Regions from separate parts of the Companilactobacillus sp. HBUAS56275 genome, predicted to be linked through region 1. Evidence: predicted binding sites of a transcription regulator. Region 1 holds the regulator's gene; the other holds the start of a gene.
What was found. Region 1 encodes LexA, which represses DNA repair genes until DNA is damaged. Its sites were predicted from a motif close to CNAACANNTGTTNG; they were not measured.
Positions count from the first base shown of each region.

Region 1 (12,302 bases):
CCAACCAGATTATTCAAATACTCAGGTTTAGAAAAAACTTGAGTCAACAATCCTAAATTACGATAAGTGCGTAACTTTTGACCATCGTTTGCGACAATTCCCGCACCTTCTTGACCACGATGCTGCAAACTGTGGAGTCCTAAATAGGTTAGGTAGTTAGCATTCTTAGCACCCCAGACACCGAAAACACCACATTCTTCATTTAAACTTTTTACTTCATCAAGCACGAAATCGCCTCTTTCCAATTATTCGATGCTTTCTCACCATCAATTGATACTGTTTCATCTTTAGTTGTTACCTTGAAATCTGAATTGCCTGTTACTTGACCTAACAGTTGGAAATCTCTCAACACTAGATTTTCAAACTCAGTTTGATCCTCTGGTTTAACTGTTACTAAGAAACGTGATTGTGTTTCCGAGAATATTTGAGCTGACGTTAAATCAGTCTTAATTTCAAATCCTAATTGGTTTTCAAAAGCTGACTCAGATAAGGCTACAGCTAAGCCACCTTCACTCAAGTCATGACAACTGGCAATTAGGCCTTGAGCTATCGCACGATGAATCAAATCTTGATGAAGCTTTTCTTCATTGAGATCCAATGGACGCAAACCACCTTTAATTGAGCCTGTTTGTTGCAACTGAATTTCTGAACCATTGAAATCATCAAATGTGTTTCCAAGTAAATAAATAAGGTCGCCATTTTCTTTAAAAGCTATTGTTGTAACTTTCTTGATATCATCAATCAATCCAACCATCCCGATCATTGGACTAGGATAAATTGCCTCATCATTGTATTCGTTATAGAGTGACACGTTACCTGAAATTACTGGTGTATTGATTTTTTCACAGGCACTGGCAATTCCTTCAACACTCTTATCAAGTTCCCAGAAAACCTCAGGATTTTCAGGATTACCATAGTTCAAACAATCTGTTACACCGATAGGTTCACCACCACTGGCAACAATGTTACGAGCCGCCTCCATAACAGTGATCTGACCACCAACGTATGGATCTAAGTAAACGTACTTAGAATTACTGTCGTTAGTCATCGCAATAGCTTTCTTAGTGCCTCTGATACGAGTCACGCCGGCATCACTACCTGGTTGAGTTAAAGTATCTGCCTTAACTTGAGAATCATATGTTTGATAGAAATGTTTCTTACTAGCAATATTTGGTTGTTGCAAGATTTTTTGCCAAGTATCTTCTAGTGAAGTTATTTCTGGAACAAAATGATAATCACGATCTTTTGCAATACGAGCAGGTTCAACCTCTGGTCGATCGTATTCCGGAACGTCTTCGGTCAAACTACGGACAGGAATATCAGTTACTAATTCATCATGATGATAAATCTTGTATTGTTTATCCTCAGTTACTTGACCAATTACTACCGCATCTAATTCAAAGTCCTTAAAGAAATCTAGAACATTATCTTTAAATTGTGGTTTTACACAAAGGACCATTCGTTCTTGCGATTCTGACAGCATCATTTCATAAGCTGACATTTCCGTTTCACGTTGGGGAACGTTATCAAGATTTAAAATCAGTCCACTATCAGCTTTAGAAGCCATTTCAGCGGTTGATGATACCAATCCAGCAGCTCCCATGTCTTGAATACCCAAGATCCAATTAGGATGTTTTTCGATAATTTCAACACAGGCATCCATCAATAATTTTTCAATGAAGGGATTTCCCACTTGAACAGCGGAACGTTGCTTATTCTTTGTATCTGTGAATTCATCTGAAGCAAACGTTGCCCCATGAATCCCATCACGACCAGTTTTAGCACCAACGTAGACGATCAAATTGCCTTTACCACTAGCGGTACCATGTTTGAAATCAGTTTTATTCAATAATCCAACACACATGGCGTTAACTAGCGGATTATTTTCGTAACATTCTTCAAAAGAAATTTCGCCACCAACGGTTGGCAAGCCGATACAGTTACCGTAACCACCAATTCCAGCTACAACTTCATTAACTAAATGTTTAGTTTTACCATCTTTTAATGGGCCGAATTTCAAACTATTCAATAGAGCAAAAGGTTGGGCCCCCATGGAAAAAATATCTCTGATAATACCACCGACACCAGTAGCTGCACCTTGATATGGCTCAACGGCTGAAGGATGATTGTGACTTTCAGCTTTGAAGACAACTGCTTGACCATCACCAATATCCAAAATACCAGCATCTTCACCAGGGCCAGCAAGTACGCGATCACTCTTGTTAGGCATCTTTCGTAAAACTTTTTTGGAATTCTTGTAAGAACAATGTTCACTCCACATAACAGAATAAAGTCCTGTTTCTGTATAGTTAGGAAGTCGTTCTAAAATTTTTTCACAAATCAATTCGTATTCTGAATCACTCAATCCCCATTGTTGGTACAATCTGGAATCTTTAATTTGTTTAGCAGTAGGTTCAGTCATTAATTATTCACCCTTTGATTGATTATTGATTGAAATAGTTTGAGCCCATCGCTTGAACCGACGATATCCTCCAAAGCACGTTCTGGATGTGGCATCATTCCCAATACATTACCTTGACGATTCATCACTCCAGCAATTTGATCAACACTACCATTAACATTTTCTTTGTAACGGAAAACAATTTGGTTATGAGCTTTTAAATCCTCTAAAGTTTGATCATCACAATAATATCTGCCTTCACCATGGGCAACTGGGATACGAATTTCTTCATCTTCAGCGTATTGATTGGTAAAAGTCGTCTGATTATTCATTACTTGTAAAGTGACAGTTTCACAAATGAAGCGACTCTTTTCGTTTTGGATCAAAGCACCTGGTAATAAATGCAATTCTGTTAAAATTTGAAATCCATTACAGATGCCTAGAACAAATTTACCTTCGTTAGCAAAACGAACAATTTCTGAAATAATTGGTGCATGAACGGCAATGGCACCACTTCTCAAGTAGTCGCCGTATGAAAAACCGCCTGGAATCAAGACTCCATCAAAGCCATCTAAACTTGTTTGACGATAATCGACTAACTCAACTTGTTCCTTGATACCGTCTTTAATGGCATAGTAGAGATCCATATCACAGTTGGAACCTGGAAAATTAACAACGGCAAACTTCATCTATTCAGCCTCCAAGATCTCATAACGGTATGTTTCGATATTAGGGTTAGTCAATAAATTGTCACAAATAGCGTCAATATCTTTATCCAATTCAGGATAGTCTTCAAAATTCAATTCAAAATATTTTCCCATATGTACATCTGAAACCTTGTCATAATCCATTGTTTGGATAGCCGACTTAATAGCTTCACCTTGGGCATCTAATACAGAGGGTTTTAGTGTTACGTAAACTTTAACTAATTTCATCATTACTCTCCTATCGTGTTGTCAATCTTTCTAAAACAGAATGATATGTCTTAACCAAATCACCTTCATGCTTACGAAATACATCTTTATCCATTGAATGGTGACTAGTTTTATCCCAAAGACGACAATTGTCTGGTGAAAATTCGTCTACTAGAATAATTTCATTGTTAACTTTTCCAAATTCCAATTTGAAATCAACCAAATCAAAATCACTTTGGGCAAAAAACGGAATCAATAGTTGATTAATTGCTAGTGTCATTTTTTTAATAGTAGCTATTTCTTCTTTATCCGCGATACGCAGAGCATGGATCTGTGATTCATTGATAAATGGATCATCTAAGGCGTCACTCTTGTAATAAAATTCAATGATTGGTTCTCTTAGTTCCAAACCATCTTCCAAGTGGAACTTACGTACAAAACTTCCTGAGCCAATGTTTCTCAAGACCACCTCTAGTGGGAAAACTTCACTTTTTTGAACTAATTGTTCATGATCGGATATATTTTCAATTAAATGAGTCTTAACACCATTTTTGATCAAATAATCAAAAACCAAAGTAGAAATTCGACAGTTCAAAACTCCCTTACCTGGTAGTACTTCTTTTTTCTTACCGTTAAACGCTGTGGCTTGATCTTTATAAACCATCAAAAGTTCATTTTCTTTGTCAGTCTTATAAACGTTCTTAGCCTTACCTTCGTATAGCAAATTATCTTCAGTCATAATTTACACATCCCAAATTGAATTTTTTTCGATAGCATCTTTTGTTTCACGTAAGTCATCACTCAATATTGTGATATGACCCATTTTGCGATTATTCTTACTTTCAGCTTTTCCATAGTCATGGAAGTGCCAATCAGCATGTTTATCCAATTCGTCCTTAGCTGGTTGTAAATGTTGCCCTAATAAATTGACCATCACTGCCGGTTGTAAGAGTTTGACCTTAGGCATGGCTAAATTGCAAACACCACGAATGTGAGCATCAAACTGCGAAATATTGCAGGATTCAATCGTTAAATGACCCGAGTTATGTGGTCGTGGAGCAATTTCATTAACAAATACTTCATCTGTTTCTGAGATAAAGAATTCAATACACATCGTTCCTACTAACTCTAAATTACGTGCTAATTGCTCACCGATTTTATAAATTTCATTTTCCGTATCAGTACCGATCATTGCTGGACAACTACTGATATGCAAAATATTGTGACGATGCACATTTTCAATCACTGGGAATATTGAGGTTTGTTGCTTGCTATTAGCTGAAACAACGATTGAAACCTCTTTCTTCAAAGCAATCTTTTTTTCAACGATACAGGTTCCATGCATTAATAATTCTTCAATATCGGCATAACAGACATCTTCGGGATCTTCGATTAAGATTTGACCTTTACCGTCGTATCCACCACGCGTAGTTTTGACGATCACTGGTGCACCCAATTTCTCTACAGCACGGTGATATTCGAAGATATTTTCAATAACAACATGTGGCACCGCTGAAAAACCACTTTCTTCAATAAAGTTTTTTTCAGAAACTCGATCTTGAGTAATTGTCAGAGCCTTTGTTCCTTGTGGCACTTGCGTATACTTTTTAACCTCATTGATAGTTTCCGCATCAACATTTTCAAATTCATAAGTTAAAACGTCGCAACGCTTAGCTAATTCAATTAATTGAGCCAAATCATCATATTCAGCTACGATTTGATCATCAGAGACCTGAGCGGCAGGACAGTTGGGAGTCGGATCCAAGATGATGACTTTATATCCCATCTCTTTTGCTGAAAAAGACATCATTTGACCTAACTGACCACCACCGATAATTCCAATCGTACTACCTGGTAAAATTGTTTTAACCAAGATTTTTCCCACTTTCTAATGACTTATCATGCATAGCCTTGGTGTAACCATCCAAAGATAATTCATAATCGTGATTTTGTAGTGCACAGATCTTAGTTGCCATAATAGCGGCATTCTTAGCACCCGCTTCACCAATCGAAACCGTTGCTACGGGGACACCAGCTGGCATTTGAACAATTGACAATAAAGAATCCATCCCTTTTAAATATTTCGATGGAACTGGAACACCGATAACCGGCAGACTAGTTGAAGAAGCAATCATTCCTGGTAAATGGGCTGCTCCCCCGGCACCTGCTATTATCACTTTGAAGTCGTTTGATCGTGCTGTCTTAGCAAAATCCAACATCTCTTGTGGAGTTCTATGTGCTGAAATTACTTTGACTTCATAACTGACTTGTAGTTCTTTCAAAACATCAATTGTGTTTTGCATAACTTTCAAGTCCGAAACTGAGCCCATAACTATTGCTACATCACTCATTGGTTTTCCACCCTTCTGTCTTTGGTAATCAAATTCTAACAAGTTATGAAAATTCTTTCAACACAAAACACGTATTTAAATTAAATATTTTTAGTTATTATTCGTATTTACCGTTTTCATTTAGATTATTTTAGATATTATTAATTTTATAGTTCGTAAATAAAGAGCAATTGATTTTTTAGATAAAAAAATAGACGATACACACATTAAAATATGTATATCGTCTATTAATTTTTATTTCATTACTTCTTTTTTTGTGATGCTTTCATAGTACTCATTAATTGGTTAAGTTTCTTTTGTGATGGTTTTTGTCCCATTTGAGCCATCATTTGCTTAATCATATCTGCACTGATTGGTGGATTATCTTGGAAGTACTTCTTCATATACCATCTGGCAATAAAGAATCCACCAACTAAACCGATTAATAAGGCTAGAATACCAACGATTATTGTTGTTCCCATTTATGTTTCACCCTTTCCATACATCTATTAATATTACAAAAAAATCACTCTAATTGAAAGTATTAATCGTCACGTAAACCTTTTTTACGTTGAATTTCTCTAACTTTCTCCGGTGTGACTTCATTTCCTTGCTTATCAAACACACGCATCATCTCAATTTGAGATTTAAAACTGGCACGAAAGTTCTTCAAATACTCTTTTCTAAGTTCGGCTTGTTGATCTTCTTCCTCTTTAGTAATAGTACCTGCTTTTGCTTTGTGAGCCAGTTCATTAATTTTTTTAAGCAATTCTTCTTGTTCGTTCATAATTTTAATTCTCCCCATTATATCGAACACTTGTTTGAACTTGCATTCATATTTTGATACAATCTAATTAAGATATTAACAATGAGGTGTTCTAATGTCAAAAGCTGAAGGCTCTAAACAGTCACAAATTTTACAATGTATCTATGATTATTTAGATGAACATGGATATCCGCCAACTGTCAGAGAAATCTGCGAAGCTGTGGACTTATCGTCTACATCAACGGTTCATGGTCACCTATCTCGTCTTGAGAAAAAAGGTTTTATTCAACGTGACCCTACTAAGCCTAGGGCGATTGAACTTACCGGTGCTGGATTAAATTCAATCGGCATCAAATCTAAGCAAATTCCTATCTTAGGCAACGTTGCTGCTGGGCAACCAATCACAGCTGAACGTAATCCTGATGGGTATTTTCCAATTCCACCTGACTTAAATCGTGAATCTGGCGAATTATTCATGCTCGAAATTCATGGAGAAAGTATGATCAACTGTGGTATTTATGATGGTGATCACGTTATAGTTCATGAACAAAACTTTGCTAATAATGGCGAGATCGTTATTGCTATGACTGAAGACATTGAAGCTACCTGCAAGAGATTCTATCAAGAAAATGGACATTACCGCCTACAACCTGAAAACGATACAATGGATCCAATCATCTTAGACAGCGTGGAGATACTTGGTAAAGTTGTCGGACTATATCGTTCACAAATATTTTAATTAATCACTCCTTTTCTGGGGTGATTTTTTATTTCTCCAAAATTTTCTTCTATAATAATAAGCAAGTGAGTTAATTAAGAATCCAAACTTATAAAGGAGAAAAACATGACTGAATTTTACCTCATCCGTCACGGACAAACTAAAGCCAATGTCATGAAAATGAAGCAAGGCAATATTAATACCGAAATGACTTATTTAAATACCCACGGTCAGCAACAAGCCCAAACGTTGAAACAAAATTTTGACATCAGTTTTGCTGATCGTATTATCTGTAGTCCTTTAAAGCGTGCTCAACAGACTGCTGATATTTTAAACACTGCCGCTGACTTACCTATTTCCTACGACAAAAGATTGGTCGAAATATCTTATGGACAATGGGATGGTCAAAGGAATGCCGATTTAAGAAAAATTCATCCTGATGCATACAACAAATACTGGAACGATGTCCTACCACTTTATACTAAGTATGCCACTGACGGAGAACGCTTTGAAGACGTCGTTAAGCGCGTACACGGCTTTTTACAGGACGCCTTAAAGAATTACCCTAACGACAAACTTATCTGTGTCACTCATGGTTTTACGGTCAAAGCAGCGGCTTTAGATGTTTTAAAGCCTCAAGATGTAATGAGCATTCCTGAACCTAGAAATACCAGTGTCACGAAGATTGTTGCTACACCAGAAGATCAAAAATTTTATTTAGAATACTACAATCAAATCTTTAACTAAAAAAATAAACCATCATTGAATAAAAATTCAACGTGATGGTTTATTTTTTGAAGTTTAGTTGCTATTAAAAGTATTAAATTAGATGTCGCGACGACGTTCCTTAATACGAGCAGCCTTACCTGTACGAGCACGTAAGTAGTAAAGTTTGCTACGACGTACACGACCATGTCTGATAACTTCGATTTGTTCTACACGAGGTGTGTTCAATGGGAATGTTCTTTCAACACCAACACCATTACTCATCTTACGTACAGTGTATGTAGCACTGATACCTGAGCCATGTCTCTTGATTACGACACCTTCGAATAATTGAATACGTTCACGAGTACCTTCAACAACCTTAGCATGTACACGAATAGTGTCACCGCTACGGAAGTCAGGAATGTCAGAACGTAGTTGTTCTTTTGTAATATCTTGAATTAATTCATTCATGAATAATTTCTCCCTATTCGACACTCTTATATATCTCTGACATACAGCGGAATATCGTTAATATGTGTCCAAACACTCTTAATATGATACTTTATTTGGACGAGCTTGTAAACTATATATTTTGACGAATTTTTCTGAGAAGCTTCTCTTCCTCATCCGTCAACTTTGCAGTTTCCAATAAATCTGGTCGACGTTCCAAAGTTTTCTTCAAGGCTTGAGTTAATCTCCAAAGACGAATCTTTTCATGATCACCACTTGTCAAAACTTCTGGAACCTTCTTACCACGAAAATCGGCTGGTTTAGTATACTGTGGATACTCCAACAAACCATTTGAGAACGATTCTTCCTCAGCAGAGAATGAATTACCTAAAACACCAGGCACAAAACGCAAAGTTGCGTCGATCATACTCATTGTTGGTAATTCTCCACCAGTCAAGATGTAATCACCAATCGAAACTTCATCAGTAACCAAATCTTTAACTCGTTCATCAAAACCTTCATAATGTCCACAAATAAAAACTAATTGATCCTCTTTAGCAAAGTCACGTGCCATTTTTGTGTTGAAAGTTTTACCTGCTGGGTCAAGCAAGATTACTCGCTTGCGGCCTGGTTTCTTAGTTTCAACATAATCCATGGCATCATAGATTGGTTGAGCCTGTAACAACATACCAGCTCCACCACCATAAGTTGTATCATCAACATGATGTTGCTTATTTGTCGTAAAGTCACGAAAATCAACTACATCAAGATTAACGAGACCCTTTTCTTGTGCTTTACCTATTAAAGACTCATTTAATGCCTGAAACATTCTTGGAAAAATGCTTAAAATTGTAATATCCATTAATCTATCAATCCATCCGGTATTTCAACTTCGACAATTTGTTTATCGAGGTCAACATTCTTAACAACATCTTCAATATAAGGCAAAAGAACTTCCTTATATTTTGTTCCTTTTACGACCCAAACGTCGTTTGGTCCTAATTCCATGATCTCAGTGACTTTTCCAATTTCGCCAAGATCCTTATCTATTACTTGCAGACCAATGATCTGCTTATAAAGAAATTCGCCTTCGTTTAATTCGGAAGTCAATTCACCACTGGCAAATAGTTCTGATTTAACATACTTTTCAACATCATTAATGTTGTCATATCCCTTTAATTTCAAAAGAATAAAGTTCTTATGTTTACGAGATGATTCTACTGTAAATTCCTCACTAGAATTACTCTTCTTGAAAACTAATTTAGAACCTGTTTTGAAGCGATCTTCTGGAAAATCTGTAATTGGAACGACTTTTAATTCACCTTTAATACCATGCGTATTGACAATAGTACCAACTCGATATAATTTTTCGGCCATTTTTCCTCCGTGATAATAAAATAGGACCCTGACAAAACATCGTTTTATCTGGTCCCATCAAAATAACTATTTTGTATACTTGCTTTCATGGAACTTTTGCATAATACCATGTTGTTTCAACAAGTGACGAACTGTATCTGAAGGTTGTGCACCTTTGTTTAACCATTCAACGATCTTGTCGTCATCAAGTTTGATTTCTTCTGGTTGTGAGATTGGGTTGTAGTAACCAACTTGTTCGATAAAGCGGCCATCACGTGGTGAACGTGAATCTGCAACTACTAATCTATAAAATGGGCGTAACTTGCTACCCATACGTTTCATTCTAATTTTAACTGACATATGTTTGTTTCCTCCTAAATACTTAACTTTGTTAGTATACACAAAAAAAAGAGTGGTGTAAAGTTTTTTTCTTTACACCACTTTTTTTTTTGCTTTTTTGAGATAAATAACCATTGTGCCTTGCCGCATAGTGGAAACGAGCTGCGTAGGCCAGATTCCTGTGCTTTGCCTGACTTCACGAACTGTCTGGCAGCCCAATTTGCAAAGTCCTGCAAATGCTCAGAATCTAAGCGGGCCTACTGCGCTCTCTATTCTAAGATTTAAAACGTTTGATCTTCTTTAAACGTTTCTTCTTACGTTTCTTACTCTTACGAACCATAGAATGCATAGCCATCTTACCTAGACGTCCTTGCATACCATTGCCCATAAGTTGATCCATGCCGGCCATATTCCCTTTACTCATCTTATTCATCATGTCACGTGATTGTTTAAATTGCTTAATCATACGGTTAACATTTTGAATACTTTGGCCAGATCCTTTGGCAATTCTTCTTCTTCTTGAAGGATTTAACAAATCTGGGTCTTCACGTTCTTGTGGTGTCATGGAATAAACAATGGCCTTCAAATGAGCAATATCTTTTTCACCGATATTGATATTTGCCAATTGTGGATTGTTAGCCATCCCTGGAATCATCTTCATGATTTCATCCAAAGGTCCCATTTTTTGAACTTGATCCATTTGATCAATGAAATCATTGAAGTCGAAACTATTCTCACGAATCTTTTCGGCTACTTCTTTTGCTTGTTTTTCATCATAATCTGATTGAGCTTTCTCAATCAAGGTCAACATGTCACCCATTCCTAGGATACGGTTGGCCATACGATCAGGATGGAAGACATCTAATTGATCTAATTTTTCACCTTGTCCAATGAACTTGATTGGTTTACCAGTGACGGAACGAATTGAAAGAGCAGCACCACCACGGGTATCACCATCCAACTTAGTCAAAACGACACCAGTAATATCTAATTGTTCATCGAATCCGGCAGCCACTTTGGCAGCTACTTGACCAGTCATAGAATCGGCAACAAACAAAATTTCATCTGGATGAGCCAATTCTTTGATACGTGTCAATTCTTCCATCAATTGTTCATCGATTTCCAAACGTCCGGCGGTATCAATAATTACATAATCATTCTTATTTTCATCGGCAACTTTTAAACCGTTACGCACGATGTCAACGGGATCATGCTCTGTTCCTTCATCATAAACAGGTACGTCTAGTTGTTGTCCAATAGTCTTCAACTGTTCAACAGCAGCTGGACGATAAACATCCCCCGCAATAAAGAGTGGACGAGCTTTTTTATCATTCTTAAGATAGTTAGCTAATTTACCTGCTGTTGTAGTTTTACCAGCACCTTGTAGACCAACCATCATGATGATCGTTGGTATGTGATCTGATTTGTTTAACGGAACCGCTTCTTGTCCCATCAACTTAGTTAGCTCTTCATCAACAATCTTGATAACTTGTTGTGATGGTGTCAAACTGTCCATTACTTCGGCACCTAAAGCACGTTCTCTAACCGTTTTGACGAAGCTCTTAACAACATCAAAGTTAACATCAGCTTCAAGTAAAGCCATACGTACTTCACGCATTACTTTACGAATATCTTCATCGGAAAGTTTTCCCTTACCCTTTAAGGTCGAAAAAACTTTTTGTAGACGTTCGCTTAATCCTTCAAAAGCCATATTCTTCTCCTATTAATTTTCATTTATTTTTAAAATTCTCTGTACTAAATCCAATAACTCTTTATCGTTGGAATACTTTTTCTCGACCAAAGTTTGCAAGGTATCCGCAATATCATCGATTTCGGTTGTCTTTTTGATTAACCCTAATTCCTGTTCAAAAGACTCCAATGAATTGACGGTCCGATGCAAATTATCCAAAACAGCTTGGCGTGATACCTTTAATTGTTCGGAAATCTCACTGAGTGAAAAATCCTCAACATAGTAAAGTTCAATATAACGACTCTGCTTTTTAGTCAGTAAAGAATGATAAAAATTATACAACAGATTCACTCGTGTAGTTTCATCTATCTTCATTTTATTTATCTGAAGCCCCAACAATTAATTCCTTGAATAGTCCATAAATGAACTTCTCAGGATCGAAGTCTCGTAAATCATCCATCTGTTCACCTAAACCAACAAGTTTAACAGGAATATGCAATTCATTACGAATAGCTAAGACAATTCCACCTTGAGAACTACCATCAAGTTTTGTTAAAACAATTCCAGAAACAGCTGTTGTTTCATTGAACTGTTTAGCTTGACTCAAAGCATTTTGACCAGTGGAACCAT
Region 1 covers NZ_JAYKKK010000001.1:610,023-622,324, forward strand. Annotated here, with positions in the region: gene purF (amidophosphoribosyltransferase) at 1-227, opposite strand, end outside; gene purL (phosphoribosylformylglycinamidine synthase subunit PurL) at 212-2,422, opposite strand; gene purQ (phosphoribosylformylglycinamidine synthase subunit PurQ) at 2,422-3,090, opposite strand; gene purS (phosphoribosylformylglycinamidine synthase subunit PurS) at 3,091-3,336, opposite strand; gene purC (phosphoribosylaminoimidazolesuccinocarboxamide synthase) at 3,347-4,054, opposite strand; gene purK (5-(carboxyamino)imidazole ribonucleotide synthase) at 4,058-5,188, opposite strand; gene purE (5-(carboxyamino)imidazole ribonucleotide mutase) at 5,181-5,666, opposite strand; gene U8526_RS02805 (YneF family protein) at 5,909-6,127, opposite strand; gene U8526_RS02810 (DUF896 domain-containing protein) at 6,190-6,432, opposite strand; gene lexA (transcriptional repressor LexA) at 6,527-7,150, shown strand; gene U8526_RS02820 (histidine phosphatase family protein) at 7,256-7,876, shown strand; gene rplS (50S ribosomal protein L19) at 7,955-8,308, opposite strand; gene trmD (tRNA (guanosine(37)-N1)-methyltransferase TrmD) at 8,421-9,149, opposite strand; gene rimM (ribosome maturation factor RimM) at 9,149-9,664, opposite strand; gene rpsP (30S ribosomal protein S16) at 9,731-10,003, opposite strand; gene ffh (signal recognition particle protein) at 10,257-11,693, opposite strand; gene ylxM (YlxM family DNA-binding protein) at 11,706-12,047, opposite strand; gene ftsY (signal recognition particle-docking protein FtsY) at 12,049-12,302, opposite strand, start outside.

Region 2 (12,302 bases), 460 kb from region 1:
TTCTAAAGTTGCTGAAGCAGAAGCTTCGAAGTTCATTCATGAAGAATATGGTGAACCATTTGCAGCTATTAAAGAACGTAAGGATAAGAACCAAGAAGGAGCCCAAGATGCCCATGAGGCAATTCGTCCTTCATCTACTATGAGAACACCTAAGTCACTAAAAGACGTTCTTAGCCGTGATCAATATCGCTTATACGACTTGATTTGGTCGAGATTCGTTGCTAGTCAAATGACACCAGCTGTTTTTGACACAATGACAGTCGATCTTTCTCAAAATGGAGTTATGTTTAGAGCTAATGGTTCTAAAATGAAGTTTGAAGGATATCGTAAGGTTTATCAAAGTACTTCTGAAAATAGTAAGAAAGACAACATCTTGCCAGAAATTGCTGAAGGCGATAGTGCTAAGTTACAATCAAATGATCCAGCTCAACACTTCACACAGCCACCTGCAAGATTTACTGAAGCCTCATTAGTTAAGGCTTTGGAAGAGAATGGTGTAGGTCGTCCTTCAACTTATGCGCCAACAATTGACACCATTCAAAGACGTTATTACGTTAAATTGAATGGTAAGAGCTTTGAACCAACTGAACTTGGTGAGATCGTTGACAATTTAATTCAAAATTACTTCCCTGATATCGTTAATATCGATTTCACTGCCAATTTGGAAGATGAATTGGATAACATCGAAGAGGGTAAGGAAAACTGGGTTAAAGTAGTTGATCGTTACTACAAACCTTTTGCTAAAGAACTTGAATCAGCCGAAGATAAGATTGAAAAAGTTCAAATTAAAGATGAACCTGCTGGAATGGATTGTGATATCTGTGGTGCACCAATGGTTATTAAGATGGGACGCTATGGTAAATTCTATGCTTGTTCAAGATTCCCAGATTGTCGCAACACTAAGCCAATCGTTAAGGAAATCGGTGTTATTTGTCCTAAATGTAAAAAGGGACAAGTTATTGAAAGAAAATCTAAGAAGAATCGTATTTTCTACGGTTGTTCTAGATATCCTGACTGTGACTTTGTTTCATGGGATAAACCAATTGGACGTGATTGTCCAAAAGATGGTCACTACCTAGTTGAAAAGAAAGTTAAGGGTGGTCGTCAAGTACTCTGTCCAAACGGAGATTATGAAGAGGACATTCAAAAATAAATGATAGAACAAGAATTAATCGATAAATTTGTTGATAATTTAATGGTTAATCATCATTACTCAAAAGAAACAAAAAAATCTTATTTGGAAGATATAGATAATTTTGTTTCTTTTTTGTCTAAAAATGGTGGTTTTAATGGTTTTACGAAAATTGGTCGAGTGGATGTTGAAACCTACTTGACATATTTAGATGAAGAAAATTATGCCACTGATACAGTTGCCCGAAGAATTTCAGCCTTACGGTCGTTTTATAACTTTATGGTTAGAAATAAGTTTATTAAGCAAAATCCGTTTGACTTAGTTCAGATAAGACATAAAGGCCGAAAATTGCCACGTTTCTTTTATGAAAAAGAGATGGGTGAACTGTTTGAAGCTGTCAAAGGGGATGATCCTTTGTCGCAAAGAAATTCAGCCCTTTTAGAATTGCTCTATGCCACTGGCATGCGTGTGAGTGAATGTGCTAATCTATTACTAGACCAGCTTGATTTCGATAATAATATCGTTTTGATTCATGGTAAAGGTGACAAGGATCGTTATGTTCCTTTTGGAAGCTATGCCAAAAGCGCGTTAGAGAAATATTTTAATGGCGGTCGAAAAGAGTTAATGCAAAAGAATCATCAAGAGCACCAATACGTTTTTGTAAATAATCGTGGTAAAGGTTTAACTAGTCGAGGAATTGAGTATATTTTGGATCAAGTTATCAAAAAAACAAGCTTAACGGCTGATATTCACCCTCATATGATCCGTCATACCTTTGCCACGCACATGCTGGAACATGGTGCCGATCTTAGAACTGTTCAAGAATTATTAGGACATTCCAGTTTGTCGACGACACAAATATATACACACGTGACGATGGAACATTTACAAAAAGATTATAAAAAATATTTTCCAAGATAGAAGGTAAATTAATGACTACAATAGTTGCTGTAAAACATGATGGACACACTGCAATTGCTGGTGATGGCCAAGTTACATTAGGTGAAAAATATATTATGAAGGGCTCAGCCCACAAAGTAAGACGCATTTTCGATGACCAAGTGGTTATTGGATTTGCCGGTGGGGTAGCAGATGCTATCACTCTTCAAGATTGGTTAGAAAAGAAATTAAAGGCCTATTCAGGCAATTTAAAGCGTGCAGCAGTTGAATTGGCACAAGACTGGCGTAAAGACCCAACTCTACAAAAACTAGAGGCTATGCTTATTGCCATGGATAAAGACAATTTGTTACTTATCTCTGGTAGTGGTGAAGTTATCGAACCAGATGAGGATGTTGTTGCAATTGGTTCAGGTGGTAATTTTGCTCAAGCAGCAGCAATCGCCATGCAACGTCACGCTAAAGATATGAATGCTGAAGAAATGGCCGTCGAAGCTATTAAGATTGCTTCATCTATTGATATTTTTACCAATGAAAATATTATTTCAGACAAATTTTAATTAGAGTGGAGATTAATAAATGACAGATACATTAACACCTAAACAAATTGTTGCTCAATTAGATAATTATATTATTGGTCAAACTGATGCTAAAAAGGCTGTGGCGATTGCTTTGTACAACCGTTACCGTCGTATGCAAGTACCTGAAAAACTTCAACAAGAAATCACACCCAAGAACTTAATGATGATCGGACCTACTGGTGTTGGTAAAACTGAGATTGCTAGAAGATTAGCTAAAATCGTTAATGCTCCTTTCGTTAAGGTCGAAGCTACAAAGTTTACCGAAGTCGGTTACGTTGGTCGTGATGTCGAATCAATGGTTCGTGATTTAGTTAGTGTTGCTGTTTCAATGGTTGAAAAAGAAAAGTTTGATGATATTAGACCAGAAGTCCGCCGTGACGTAGACAAGAAATTGGTTAAGTTACTCGCTCCTGGTGTCAAAAAAGAACAAAAGCAAAATAACAACGATTTTATGAGTATGTTGAATAATATGCAAAATGGTAGTCAACCATTAGGCAATATTTTTAACAATGCTGATACTGTCGATGAAGATCCTGACGCTAATTCTGAGGTTACAGATGATGTTCGTAATCAACGTCTATCAGTTAAGGAACAATTAGACAAAGGGTTGCTTGAAGATGAAGAAGTAACTATCAAGGTTGAAGAGTCTAAAAAAGTTGGTCCTATGGATGATCAAATGGGCCAAATGGGTCTTGATATGAGCGGTATGATGGATTCATTGATGCCTAAGAAGACTATCACTCGAACTTTACCTGTCAAGGAAGCACGTGAATTGTTGATTCAACAAGAATCAGCTAAACGGGTTGATCATGATGAGATTTATCAAAAGGCTATTGAAAGAACTCAAAATAAGGGCATTATCTTTATTGATGAGTTTGATAAGATTGCTGCAGGTGACAAAAAGACTTCTGGTGAAGTTTCTCGTGAAGGTGTACAACGTGATATCTTGCCTATTGTCGAAGGTTCACGAATCAATACTAAATACGGTCCCGTTGACACTGACCATATTCTCTTTATTGCCAGTGGTGCCTTTGCTGAAAGCAAACCAAGTGATTTGATTGCTGAATTGCAAGGACGTTTCCCAATCCGTGTTGAGTTACAAGACTTGACTGAAGATGATTTCATTCAAATCTTAACAAAACCAGATAATGCTTTAACAAAACAATATGTAGCGCTTACAAGAGCTGATGGAATTCATTTAACTTTTACTAAAGAATCCGTTGAAGAGATTGCAAAAATTGCTTTTGAGTTAAATAATAGTAATCAAAACATTGGTGCAAGAAGACTTTCAACAGTATTAGAGAAGATTTTAGCTGATATCCTTTATGAAGGTCCAGATATGCAAATGGGAGATATTACTATTACACGTGAATATGTTCGTGAACAAGTTGGTAAGATTGCCAGCGATCAAGATCTTTCACGTTACATTCTATAGGGGGCAATTATGACAGTCTATCAATTAAAAAATGATTTTTTAACCGTTAAAGTAGAGTCTCTAGGTGCTGAAATAATCAGTGTCAAGAATACCGAAGGGGTAGAATTCATTTGGCAAGCTAATCCTAATGTTTGGGGAAGACATGCACCAGTGCTGTTCCCAATCGTGGGTCGTTTAAAGGATAATCATTATTACATTGATGATAAGGAATATCACATGACACAACATGGATTTGCTAGAGATCAAGAGTTTACACTCGACTCTCAATCAGATTCTAAGTTGGTCTTGAGTTTAACAACAAGTGAAGCCAGTTTGGAGAAATATCCATATCACTTTAAGTTAAGAATCGTTTATCAACTAGTTAAAGGAACAGTTCAAATTTCTTACCTAGTTGACAGTTTAGAGGAATCAGAGGATATGTACTTCTCAATTGGAGCACATCCCGGATTCTCAGTACCTTTTGAAAAGGGCCTAAATTACGAAGATTTTACTGTCAAAGTTGACCCTAAAGAAACTAGAACATTGATTCCAATCAACGGGGAAACTGGAAATGTCGATCTCAATGATGAGAAAAAAGTTGACAATCAAGATTTTCCATTGAGTCACGAAGCCTTTGTCAATGATGCTATCGTTTATCGCTTGAATGAACCTACCCAAGTAACGATTTCTAGTGATAAGAGTGAACGTCAAGTAATCTTAGATACAGGTAACGCTAAGTTCTTCGGTATGTGGTCCTCATATCCCGCAGAAGGCAACTTTATGTGTATCGAACCCTGGTGGGGGATTGCCGATAAAAACGACAGCGACAGCCAATTTAAGACTAAATACGGTATCAACCGTTTAGCTCCTAAAGAACAATTTGAAGCTTACTTCAGTGTCTCGGTTAAATAGTTTAAAGATGAAAAAAGTCTATTATCAGATAATTTACTGATAATAGACTTTTTTGTCATTTACGATGATTTTGTCGATATTGAGCTCTGGTAGGTGTGTCATTGTTTCCGGAATTGTAATAATTATTATTTTGAGGATTGTTATTATTCCTTTGTTGTTTATGATTAGTTTTTTTAGCGACGATATGCCAGATTAGAAATCCAAATCCAATAATAAAACCTAAAATGATCCAAACTAGTAAATCTTGGTATACTTTGTCAGAATTAGCCAGACCTATAATTCCGAATAATCCTAGAACGATAGCGTTGGCTATATCGCCACCAAGACTGGTTAATTTTCTAGTAGCAATATAAACAATGCCCGCGGCAAGAAAACCAATTGCCATTATAACTCCGGCAGAACCACTAGTATTTCCTTTGTTTTCAATAGTATTGACAAATCCTGCTGCCATACTTTCGAAAAATATGAATAGAGATAAAATAATCATCAGTATTCCAACGACTAATTTTGTAACTTTCATAATCTGAACATCCCCCTATTTATCACTTTTTATAAGGATATTGTAAAACATAGTAATGACGATATAAAATGCTTGGAATTGTAGTATTATTTCAATCCAGATTGACTCTTGCCACTAACCTTGCCATTAGTGAAGTTGATCGTACAGTTAGCGCCATCTTCGCCATTTAGCCCCGATGTGTACTTGTAAATGGTTGTGGTAGTGCCATCAAGGTTTGTTTCGGAATAGTAGTTGGGATTGCCAAGTATTTGCATGACCTGATCGGTTGATTGATCATTGTCAACTTTGACGTAATCAGTTAAAGCAATTTTAGAACTTCTAGTTACTTTAAGATCAGAGATAGTTTTTTCAATAGCGTGGTCATTGTAAAATTGCACGACTAATTTAGAATTCTTAGTGCCGTTAGCAATTTTAGTCCATGTTTCCATATTGGTTTGTTTATCATTTACTTTGCTGACAGTACTTGATGCTGACTTGCCGAAATATTTCGTTAAAATATCTAGAGATAGACCATCTTTATCGCTAATATAGATACCATTATAATTCTTTAAAGTAATCTCTGAAGTAGTGATTGATTTTTTCTTCTTTTTTGGTTTGGACTTAGAACTAGCTGTTTTCTTTTCAACTTTTGAAGTATTTGAAGAACTTTGAGAAGAGTACAGGTAATAACCGCCGGCACCCCCACCAACAATCAAAATAACAATTATGATCCAGAACCACCATTTTTGATAAAAGGACTTTTTAAGACCATGTGAACGACGGTACTCAGATCTGCTGGGATATTTTTTATCCATTGCCATATTCCCCCTAAATGATTAAACTGCTTTAAACATATTTTATCAGTAACTAGGGGTTTTGACGTTGAATTTAAGGAAAATAAAAGAATAAAAAAGCGGCCATTTTGTATGGTCGCTTGAAGTAGTAATTATTTTTGATTTTCGCGTTGTTGCTTTTTATATCTCAGTCCAACTGGTACAAGATTTTCTTTGCCCTTAAGAAGTCGCTTAATGTTAGGAATATGGCGTACGTAAATAATGACAGTAATAATAGCAGCGACAGTGGTTAAAATCCAATCATGTAGGAACAATGTGGCAATTGTAAAGAATAAGATCGTAGTCAAACTAGCAACGCTGACCATGCTAGTCGTATAAACGATTATAGCGAGAAAAGCAAAGCAGATAGCAAATAGTAGTGGATTATATGCTAGAAGAATACCAGCACTGGTTGCGACAGCTTTTCCACCACGGAACTTAAGAAAGATTGAAAAACAGTGGCCGATAACAGCAAAAATACCGATAAACAAAATCCAGTGACGGTCAAGGCCGAAGAAGACTGGCATTAATGCACCCAGGGTTCCCTTTAGGATATCGATAACTAAAACAACGGTACCAGCAAATTTGCCAAAGACACGATAAGCATTAGTAGTACCTACATTTCCACTACCGTAATCAAAAATATTTTTATGAAAGAAAACTTTTCCAACGATATAGGCGGTCGGAAATGAGCCGATTAGATAGGCTAATATTGCACAAATGAGAAGTTTCATCAAAAAATCACTCTCTTAGCTTTATTTTTTTGGTATATTGTAACTCTATGGTGCTTTTATTAGAGAATTATAAATACCAACCTAGACATTATCCACTATTTTGCTAGAAATTAAAAGATTTCTTATGTACGAACATATATTCGTGTTAAGGTAATAGTGTTATAATATTGAAATATTGCACTACGTAGTAAATGAAAAGGAATGATATAAATGCCAAAATCATCTTATGATGATTCGTCAATTCAAATCCTTGAAGGATTAGAAGCTGTACGAAAAAGACCAGGTATGTACATTGGTTCCACTGACTCACGTGGATTACATCACTTGGTATATGAAATTGTCGATAATGCAGTCGATGAAGCTCTATCAGGATTTGGTAAAGAAATCAACGTTACTATCAATAAGGATAGCAGTATTACTGTTGTTGACCATGGACGTGGAATGCCTACAGGGATGCATGCTAGTGGTAAACCAACTATTGAAGTAATTTTGACTGTATTGCATGCCGGAGGTAAGTTCTCAGAAAATAGTTATAAGACTTCTGGTGGACTTCACGGTGTTGGTTCTTCAGTTGTGAATGCTTTATCAGAATGGATGACTGTTCGAGTTGTTCGTGACCATAAAGTGTATGAAGAACGATTTGAAAATGGTGGCCATCCAGTTGGAACTTTGAAGAAGACTGGTTCTACCAAGGAAGATAGTGGAACAACAATTAGTTTTAAGCCTGATGCTACTATTTTTCAGACAACTAAATTTAATTATGATACGTTAGCTGAAAGATTACGAGAGTCAGCCTTTTTGCTAAAAGGTGTTAAGTTCACTTTGACCGACAAACGTGGTGAAGAAGAGAAAAAAGATATTTTTCATTACGAAGACGGTATTCAATCATTCGTAAAATATTTGAACGAAGGCAAGGATGCTTTAGGTGGAATCTTCTATGTTGAAGGTACTAATTCAGATATCGAGATTGAATTCTCCGGTCAATACAATGATGGCTATTCAGAGAACATTATTTCATTCGTTAATAATGTTCGTACCGCTGATGGTGGGACTCATGAAGCCGGAATGAAATCAGGTTTAACTAAAGCTTTTAATGATTATGCTCGCAAAGTAGGATTGTTAAAAGAAAATAGTAAAAATCTGGAAGGTAGTGACGTTCGTGAGGGACTCTCAGCCATCATTTCAGTTCGAATTCCCGAAGAGATCCTTCAATTCGAAGGACAGACTAAGGGTAAATTGGGTACACCACAAGCTCGATCAGCTGTCGACCAATTAGTTTATGAACAAATGAGTTTTTATTTGCTAGAGAATGGTGAGCAGGCTCAAATGTTGGTCAAGAAGGCTTTGAAAGCCCGTGAAGCTCGTGATGCCGCTCGTAAAGCTCGTGAGAGTACTCGAAGTGGTAAGAAGAATAAGAAGACTGATGGCTTACTTTCTGGTAAGTTGACGCCAGCTCAATCGAAGAATCCTGATAAGAATGAATTATTCCTTGTCGAGGGTGATTCTGCCGGTGGTTCTGCTAAACAAGGTCGAGATCGTAAGTTCCAGGCTATCTTGCCATTACGTGGTAAAGTTTTAAATACTCAAAAAGCCAAGTTAGAAGATATCTACAAGAATGAAGAGATCAATACGATGATCTACACGATTGGTGCTGGTGTCGGTGCCGATTTCAAGTTAGAAGATCGTAATTACGACAAGATTATCATTATGACCGATGCCGATGATGATGGTTCTCATATTCAAATTCTATTGTTAACATTCTTCTATCGCTATATGCGTCCATTAGTTGAAGCAGGACATGTTTATATTGCTTTGTCACCGCTTTACAAGCTCCAAAAGGGTAAGGGTGCCAAGACAAAAATTGAATATGCTTGGACACCAGATGAGTTGCAAAAATCCATTGATAAAATGGGTAAAGGTTATGAGTTGCAACGATTCAAAGGTTTAGGTGAAATGAATGCTGACCAACTTTGGAAGACAACAATGGACCCAGAGAATCGTATTCTAATCAGAGTTAATATCGACGATGCGGCTTTGGCTGAACGTCGTGTAACAACTTTGATGGGTGATAAAGTTAAGCCTAGACGTGATTGGATCGAAGATAATGTTCGTTTCAATGGTACCGAAGAAGGCGACAATATCTTGGAAAAAGTCGATGACGATACTGATCCAATTGATAGTAAACTCGTTGACGATTTATTGAATAAGGAATAGGTGATACATAGTGACTGAAAATTCTCCTAAAATTCAAGATATCTCGCTCGAAAAAATCATGGGAGATCGATTTGCGAGATATTCAAAATCAATTATTCAAGAAAGAGCGTTACCAGATATTCGTGACGGTTTAAAGCCAGTTCAACGAAGAATCCTCTACTCAATGTTTTTAGATGGTAATACTTACGATAAAGGTTTCCGTAAGTCAGCTAAGGGCGTTGGTAACGTTATGGGTAATTTCCATCCCCATGGTGACTCTTCAATTTATGAGGCGATGGTGCGTTTGTCTCAAGATTGGAAACTACGTAATCCGTTAATTGAAATGCACGGTAATAATGGATCAATGGATGGTGATCCACCTGCTGCCATGCGTTATACTGAAGCACGTTTGAGTAAAATTTCTAGTGAAATGTTACGTGATATCAATAAAGATACCGTCGATGAAGAATGGAATTTCGATGATACTGAAAAAGAACCTAAAGTCTTGCCAGCCCGTTTCCCTAATCTATTAGTTAATGGTGCTACTGGTATTTCAGCAGGTTATGCGACTGAGATTCCACCTCACAATTTAGGTGAAGTCATTGATGCAACGATTAAAATGATTGATAATCCTGATATTACTTTGGACGAACTCATGAAGATCGTTAAGGGACCAGATTTCCCTACCGGCGGTATTTTGCAAGGTAAGCAAGGGATCAAGGAAGCTTATACAAATGGTCGTGGACGTGTCTACATTCGTTCTAAGACATCAATTCAAGAAATTCGTGGTCATAAATCTCAAATCGTCATCACAGAGATTCCTTACGAAGTTAATAAAGCCCAACTAGTTAAGAAGATGGATGAAATTCGTGTTCTTAAAAAAGTTGAAGGAATTGCTGAAGTACGTGATGAGAGTGACCGTCAAGGACTATCGATCGTTGTTGAATTAAAACGGGATGTTGACGCTAACGGTATCCTAAATTATTTATTCAAGAATACTGATTTACAAGTTTCATACAACTTTAACATGGTTGCCATTGCTGACATGCGTCCTCAGCAAGTCGGTTTGATTCAAATCCTGAAGGAATATATTAAACATCAAGAAGACGTCGTCTTACGCCGTAGTAAATATGATTTAAATAAGGCTAAGAAACGTCTGCACATTGTTGAAGGTTTAATTAAGGCTTTATCAATCTTAGACAAAGTTATTAAGACTATTCGTTCAAGTAAGAACAAGTCCGATGCTAAAAATAATTTGGTTAAGAGTTATAAATTTAGTGATGAACAAGCTGAAGCTATCGTTTCCTTGCAGTTATATCGTTTAACTAATACCGATGTCACTGAACTGGAAAAAGAAGACGCCGAGTTGCATCAACAAATTGATAGTCTAAATGAAATTATCAATAATCATAAGACTTTGATGACATTGATCAAAAAAGAATTGACTCAAGTCCGTGATACGTACGCTGACAAACGTCGTACTAAGATTGAGGCTAAAGTGGCTGAAATTGAAGTTGATACTAAAGTTATGGTTGCCAGTGAAGATGTCCGCTTGTTGGTTAGTCATGATGGTTACGTTAAACGTAGTAGTTTGCGTTCTTATCAAGCCTCAGACCCATCTGATAATGGCTTAAAGAATGAGGACTATCCAATCGTTGATGAAAACGTCAATACTTTAGATCATGTCTTTATCTTCACCGATAAAGGAAATCTGATTTACCGTCAAATCTTTGAAATTGAGGATAGTCGTTGGAAAGATACAGGCTCACATCTTTCCCAAGAAGTCGGTTTGGATACCGATGAATCAATTCTGAAAGCATTTGTCTTCAAGGATCTAAAAGAGACGGGTAACTTCTTGATTGGAACGGATGAGAATTACATTAAGCAGGTTGCCTTTAGTGATCTATTGCCAGGAAGAACATATAAATCACGTGCTTCGAAGTACTGTAAGTTAAAAGTCAGTGCCTCTTCGGTAATGGATGTTTATTATGTACCAAATGATTCAAAACAATTAGTTTATGTCTTTACTAAACACTCATATGCTTCAGCTTTCCCAATTGAAGAAGTTCCGGTTGTCAGTGGTAAGGCCATGGGTGTTAAATTTGTCAGTTTGAAAGATGATGATCAATTAGCTGGGTACTTCTTGGCTAGTGATGATAATGATAAGATTGCCGTCTTGACACAACGTGGTTCATATAAGCAAATGAAGTTATCAGAAATACCTGTAACAAGTCGTGCTCGTCGTGGTGTCTTGACATTAAGAGAACTAAAACGTCAACCACATCGTATTTGTTTAGTAACCAATATCAATAATGATATGCAACTATCGATTATTACCGATTCAAATAAAGAAATCGAAATTGACCCATCAATGCATCAAAATGCTGACCGTTACTCAAATGGTTCCTTTATCATGGATCCAGAGACCGATGGTAATCCAATTAGATTTGTGAAAAAAGTGTTAGAAAAAGAATAATATAAATGACAGATTTTTAGTTTATATAGTATTATTATCTTATTAATTACATTAATTTTTACTTCCACAAACTAGGAGGATCTTCTTATTGTTAGATGAGAAATCAAGACGTGTTTTTAGGTCTAAAGCATTAAATTATTTTGATGAATTAACTAAAAATATGAGTTATACAAAGACTGCGCAATTATTAGGTATCACTCAACCTGCATTGACGCAACAGATAAAAAAGATTGAAAGAGTTGTTGGTGCACCACTGTTTTATAGTATTGGTAAGAAGATTTATTTGACTGACGCTGGTACTTTGTTATTGAAGTCGACTCATCAGATGTTTGACTTGATCAATAACGTGACTGATCAAATTCAGCAAGAATCCTCAGAGAGATCTGGTACAATCAGTATTGGTCTCTTATCGACGGCTGAATCAGTGGTGGTAGAGGATTTTATCGTTGAATATAATCGAATCAATCCTAATGTGATCATTGATTTGAATTTATTAACTCGTAAAGAACTCTGGGATAATATTCAGAATAATAAAATTGATCTGGCTATTATGTATTTACCAGACAAAAGTATCAAGAGTTGGAAGATTTATCGTTCAAAGAAAATTATGAGTGATAATATTATGTTGATT
Region 2 covers NZ_JAYKKK010000001.1:154,974-167,275, forward strand. Annotated here, with positions in the region: gene topA (type I DNA topoisomerase) at 1-1,153, shown strand, start outside; gene xerC (tyrosine recombinase XerC) at 1,154-2,053, shown strand; gene hslV (HslVU peptidase proteolytic subunit) at 2,065-2,589, shown strand; gene hslU (ATP-dependent protease ATPase subunit HslU) at 2,609-4,045, shown strand; gene U8526_RS00780 (aldose 1-epimerase family protein) at 4,055-4,936, shown strand; gene U8526_RS00785 (hypothetical protein) at 4,992-5,456, opposite strand; gene U8526_RS00790 (DUF3862 domain-containing protein) at 5,543-6,250, opposite strand; gene plsY (glycerol-3-phosphate 1-O-acyltransferase PlsY) at 6,382-7,002, opposite strand; gene parE (DNA topoisomerase IV subunit B) at 7,213-9,216, shown strand; gene parC (DNA topoisomerase IV subunit A) at 9,227-11,671, shown strand; gene U8526_RS00810 (LysR family transcriptional regulator) at 11,760-12,302, shown strand, end outside.
Region 2: the regulator LexA is predicted to act here: its motif matches at 7,132-7,145, upstream of parE (DNA topoisomerase IV subunit B).